Regions from separate parts of the Rossellomorea sp. NPDC077527 genome, predicted to be linked through region 2. Evidence: predicted binding sites of a transcription regulator. Region 2 holds the regulator's gene; the other holds the start of a gene.

Region 1 (3,147 bases), 560 kb from region 2:
AATGATTCGGGAGAAGCCACGTCACGAGCTGCCAGCCAATCTCCGTTTAAATCGGTGACTTTCGTCAGTTCTCCAGTCGGTACGTGAAGCGTAAACAATTCACCAGGCTCTGTCGGCTTACTCATCGTAAGCAGGATGATTTGTCGATCAGAATCCAGATCGAATCCATAGACATGCTGCTGCTCCTGTAAAAGCGCAGGATAAATTGCCCCTTCAATATGTGCATAGTAAAGAACGGTATTGCCCGCATCGGAGGCTAGGAAATAAAAGCTTTCATTGTCCTTTGACCACTGTATTCCCGTTTGGGAAGATCCCTGGATAGAGTCGCTATTGAGAAAATCCCCTACGGGAACGTCCATCCCTTCTGTCAGGCAAACGGAGCGTCCCGCCTGTAGGTCATGAACCCATACCTTATTATGAGTAGCGTTCTCATATTCACGATTATGACCCGTATAGGCAAGGTGCTTTCCGTCCGGGGACCAGCTTGCTTCTCCGTAGTACCCATGCTCCCCGTTTATTTGTTGAAACACTCCTGATTCAAGGTGCAATAGGTATAAGTCGGATTGAAACGAGAAGTCCCTATTGGTTGTCTTGTCCGTCGAGATGGACAGATATTTTCCGTCCGGGGACCAGGAGTGAAGGGCGTAATCATGCTTGTCATCCGTAACTCTTCTCATTTCTTTCGTTCCTATATCCACGCATACGACCTGTGAATATGAATCATCATGGAAGCCGCGATCATCGCTTTTATATTTCATGCTTGTGGCAATAAACGGCTTTGGCTTCTTCTCTTTTTCTTCCTTGTGATCAAACGTCTCGCCTTTCTCTAAACGAATCGACAAAGCAATCTTTTCACCGCAAGGAGACCAGACAGGATTCGAGACCCCATTCGGGCAGGCCGTGACCGGCTCTGCCTCCCCTCCATCCCGGCTGATCAAGTATAGCTGATTGACACCGGACCGGTTGGAGATAAAAGCGATTCCCCCTCCATCTGGTGACCATCTTGGTGACGAGATTTTTTGTTTGCCGAAGGTCCACTGACGGGTGGACTGATTTTTCAGATCGATACTATGTAAGGTTGAAACATATTCATCTTTTTCTTCGCATAAAACAGTTTGAACGAACAAGGCCTCTTCCCCACTTGGTGAGAGCCTCGGATCTGATACTGCTTTTAATTTGTAGAGGTCTTTTATCGTCATGCCTTTTTTCATTCCGGCACCTTCCTTTCTTTCTGTTCCCTTTCTATTTCGCCATTGGAAAACCTATTCCCTTCACGGATAAAAACCTGTATTCCTCTTCATAATAGAAACAAATTCAAATTCTACAACTTTCCCTATTGAAAGTAAATTGAAATCAACGTAAAATAAAAATACGAACACATGTTCTAATCTAAGGTGAAAAGGAGTCTTTTCATATGACAAGAATCCCGGAAAATGATCGAAATATTTTGGAGCAGGCGATTTATCTGCCCATGGTACTGACGATTTTGAATCGCGACCTGCAAATCGTCGACAGCAGTCCATTTAAATTAAAGCGTCCTTATTTAGAGTTGATCGAGGAGACGATGAAGGTCATTCAAGGGGAACTCGCACACGTTAAAAAGTATATGCGAACGAATAAGATGAAAGTTGAACGGATGCAATCGGATGATGCATTCACGATGTATATGTTTCTGTATAAAGGATATGAAGAGCACCATAATTACTTTAATCCGCGCCTCAGGAACCGGGTGGAGGATTTAATGAGGCATTATTTGTACCGACGCTTTATGGAAACAAAGACTGACACAACAAAAGAAGCGTGATGTTGTCTCACGCATCAGTTTTATGGATGTGTCTATTAAGATAAAACATTTTAACATTACCCGTTTCGGACTGGACCTTCGCATTATATTTACTTTCCATCTCTGCGATTCGCTGTGTATAGGCAATACGCAAATCAGAGGTGCGGAGCATTTGATTTTCAAAGGAACTGTATGAGATGGGGACCGTGCAGGTTTCATTATTTTGGAGAAAAATCCGTGTTGATCCGTTTGTCATCCGTTCATACCCCCGGACATGGGAATGAGAGACCCAGGCACATTCCTGCTTGACTGGAGAAGATGTCGGGAATAGATAAATGGACAGATCAGGATTTACCATGATGGGGGCTTTGTAGATGATACCCGTAAGTTTTTTTGTACCTTCTTTTCTGCCCTCATAAGCTGCTTGTGGTCCACGAGCGCCTTGTTCAACGTCGAAAGATACTTCTTGACCTTCGTCAAGAGATTTGAAACCTTCACCTTGGATCGCTGAGAAGTGTACGAATACGTCGTCTCCACCTTCAACTTCGATGAATCCGAAACCTTTTTCTGCGTTGAACCATTTTACTTTACCGTTTTCCATGTTTGTTGCCTCCTAAAAGTGCATGATGCACCATGTATTACTATTCTTGCGATATCAGGTGAAAACCAAATCTTGTTCTTCCCTCGTATACCGGACAAAAATAATTCTTTTATAGAATAACAGTATTAATACAAATAAGCAAGTTCTTGAAGAAGAAGTTTTTAAAGTCAGACCTCTTACATATTTTTACTGAAGGACATCTTCTGATAAAAACAGCCTTCGATTTGATAATTAAAGCGTACTTCCTTCCACATTTTAAACCTCCACCTTCCTACAGCCACTTGCTCCAATATGGATCTAACCGTTTTCGGAAGGCTGTTCACGTAAACATTTTAGCTTTAGGATGTAGCGAGTAGTGGTTGATTACAGCGAGAAATGTTCGCTTTCCGCGGGGCTGGCGGTGAGTCTCCTCGTGCTAAAGCCCAGGTCTCAAGATCCAACTTCGGCAGCTAGCCCTTCGAGGTCATAAGCTAATGGGTCTAAGAAGGCAAAAGGACGTCTTTTTAGACCATTCAACTTATGCTTGTCGGGGCTGAAGGAACCTCCCCTGCTTTTCGGTACTTTCCTGCGTTTCCTCCAGAAGTCTTCGCGAAAAGTCCTTATGAAAAACACATCCTACGATTTAATAACTGAGGTTCCTTTCCCAAATAATAAACTTCCTTCTTCTTAATCTACCTATTTCAATGGATGTAAACGTTTTAAAAAGATTGACATGAACAGGAACCTAAATAAGAGAAAAAGTTGTGGTATAATGAACAAATAC
Region 2 (3,147 bases):
TGGATAACAAGATGATGTTTGATGGGTCTTCAATCGAAGGGTTCGTTCGTATTGAAGAATCAGATATGTACCTTTTCCCTGATTTAGACACATGGTTAGTATTCCCATGGACAGCCGAAAAAGGTAAAGTAGCCCGACTAATCTGTGATATTTACAATCCTGATGGCACTCCATTTGAGGGAGATCCTCGTAATAATCTAAGACGTATCTTAGGTGAGATGGAAGAGCTAGGGTTTACTGACTTCAATCTTGGACCTGAGCCGGAATTCTTCCTCTTTAAATTAGATGTAAATGGCGAACCAACTCTTGAACTGAACGACAACGGCGGATACTTTGACTTAGCTCCTACCGATCTTGGGGAGAACTGCCGTCGTGACATCGCATTGGAACTTGAAGAGATGGGCTTTGAAATCGAAGCATCTCACCATGAGGTAGCTCCTGGTCAGCATGAGATCGATTTCAAATATGCGAATGCATTAAAAGCTTGTGACGATATTCAAACATTTAAATTGGTGGTTAAAACGATTGCACGTAAACATGGTTTACACGCAACATTCATGCCGAAGCCATTATTTGGTGTCAATGGTTCTGGTATGCACTGTAATATGTCCTTATTCAAAAACGGTGTAAACTCTTTCTTTGATGAAAAAGGTGACTTACAACTAAGTGATACAGCACGCCAATTCCTTGCTGGTATCATTAAGCATGCTACTGACTTTACAGCGATCACAAACCCGACTGTAAACTCATACAAGCGACTAGTACCAGGATATGAAGCGCCATGTTATGTTGCGTGGTCTGCACGTAACCGTAGCCCGTTAATCCGTATTCCTGCATCACGTGGATTGAGTACTCGTGTAGAAGTGCGCAGTGTCGATCCTGCGGCAAACCCTTACCTTGCAATGGCTGTCTTATTAGCAGCAGGATTGGATGGGGTTAAGAATAACCTGCAAGCTCCTAAACCGATTGACCGTAACATCTATGTCATGGACAAAAAAGAGCGTGAGGAAGCAGGTATCGTAGATCTTCCAGCAACATTATATGCAGCTCTTGAAAACCTTAAGACAAATGAAGTCATCGTGAAATCACTAGGAGAACACATCTTCGAACATTTCGTAGAAGCAAAAGAAATCGAATGGGATATGTTCCGTACACAAGTACATCCTTGGGAGCGCGAGCAATACATCCAAATGTATTAATAGAAGTAAAAAACCTCGACATCTTGTGTGTCGAGGTTTTTTTGGTTTTTATACACTTTTTCCATCGTGAAGCCAGTCTTTCTACGTCTCATTTTCAACCTCTTAGTTCTTTGTTAAACCAATAAAACACCTTAACTCCCTGATACTGATCTTGAGTATAAAGCAGCTGCGAACATGCTCCACACTTCCTATTCAATCCTTTGGCAGATGTATTCCCTATATAAATGTTAACAAAAAACAAAAATCCCGCTACGCACAATTCGTAGCGGGATGATTATTAATGCACTTGACGATAAACTCCGACCACTTTACCCAAAATCGAAACATTTCTCAATATAATAGGCTCCATGGTTGAATTTTCGGGCTGTAGTCGAACATAGTCCCTTTCTTTAAAGAAACGTTTGACTGTTGCCTCATCTTCATCTGTCATGGCAACGACAATGTCGCCATTATTGGCTGTTTGCTGCTGGCGTACGATGACAAAGTCCCCGTCGAGGATTCCGGCCTCTATCATACTATCCCCCATGATTTCCAGCATGAAGACCTGTTCATCCGAAGGGGCCATCCGTTCGGGGAGGGGGAAGAATTCTTCCACGTTTTCGACTGCTGTAATGGGCTGACCGGCTGTTACCTTACCGATTAATGGGACATTGACAACTCTTTGTCGAGGAATGGTATCCTCTTCAAGATCCAGAATTTCAATTGCTCTTGGTTTGGTTGGATCGCGACGTATCAGACCTTTGCTCTCAAGCCTGGCTAAATGTCCGTGTACGGTGGAACTAGAAGCAAGACCGACGGCTTCCCCGATTTCACGTACGGAAGGCGGATAACCTTTTTCTCTAACTGAAACTTTAATATATTGGAGTATGTCTTGCTGTCTTTTAGACAATTTTGTCATGTTCACGCACCTCTATTATAGATCTTATGTTCCCATTATAGCATGTCTTTCCAATAGATACAAACATAAGTTCGAATTTGTGTTGACACCAAACGGATGTTCGTATTACAATGAATATATCGAAAACAGAACAAACATTCGCATGGAGGTAATTTATATGTTAACACATATTTGGTCTCGATTCTCTTATATAATCATATTATTTGTTTTAGCTCTTTTATCCGCTGTCTATTTATTAATCAATATCACAAACCAACCATCCTACCAAAGTATCACGGTCAAGAATGGTGACACTCTTTGGACCATTGCAAAACAGTATAATGAAGACTATTCTATGACAGTGGAAGAATTTATCGCCTGGGTGGGAGAGGAAAACGACTTAACCTCCTTTTCTATCAAACCCGGAGAATCACTTGTGTTGCCGATAGAAAATCCAACCATATCCACCCAATCAGATTATGAACTTGTCATGAATGAAGAATAGAGGGATAGAAGATGAAGGCGGTAATATACTGCAGGGTAAGTACGAAGAAAAATACGCAGGAAACTTCCTTGGAACGTCAAGAGGAAGAACTGGTCAAATTGGCATTAGATCATCAGTATGAAATCGAAGCGATCATAAAGGACCAAGCGAGCGGATTCGAGTTGGACCGTCCAGGTGTATTGGAACTCTTGGACATGGTGAAAGACCAATCGATCGAAGCTGTGTTCATACAGGACGAGACAAGGATCGGAAGGGGTAATGCGAAGATTGCCCTTATACACTGCTTATTAAAAGAAGAAGTGAAGATTGTCAGCCAGACTCATAGTGGTGAACTTCACTTATCTGAATCCGACTCAATGGTCATAAACATCGTCAGTATGGTGGAGGAATATCAAAGGAAGCTTCATAACCTGAAAATCAAAAGGGGTATGCAAAGGGCTGTTAGAAATGGCTTTAAACCACATAAAAATTTAAAAAACAAAGGCAATCAGGATGGAAGGGAACGCATTGAAGTGCCTGTCGAGGAAATTATAAGGTTAAGGAAAAATGAATTGACATTTGCTGAG

Evidence for each region. The regulator LexA, encoded in region 2, represses DNA repair genes until DNA is damaged. The targets are predictions, from matches to a motif close to CGAACATATGTTCG.
Region 1: a site for LexA is predicted at 1,373-1,386, ahead of ACIGG7_RS12730 (YhjD family protein). Genes of this name have one in related genera too.

Annotation. Positions count from the first base shown of each region.
Region 1 is NZ_JBITVL010000003.1:561,064-564,210, forward strand. Features, by position in the region: gene ACIGG7_RS12725 (prolyl oligopeptidase family serine peptidase) at 1-1,211, opposite strand, end outside; gene ACIGG7_RS12730 (YhjD family protein) at 1,415-1,804, shown strand; partial or broken gene ACIGG7_RS12735 (competence protein ComK) at 1,812-2,198, opposite strand; partial or broken gene ACIGG7_RS12740 (cold-shock protein) at 2,202-2,384, opposite strand.
Region 2 is NZ_JBITVL010000003.1:3,676-6,822, reverse strand. Features, by position in the region: gene glnA (type I glutamate--ammonia ligase) at 1-1,199, shown strand, start outside; gene lexA (transcriptional repressor LexA) at 1,477-2,097, opposite strand; gene yneA (cell division suppressor protein YneA) at 2,255-2,581, shown strand; gene ACIGG7_RS10015 (YneB family resolvase-like protein) at 2,593-3,147, shown strand, end outside.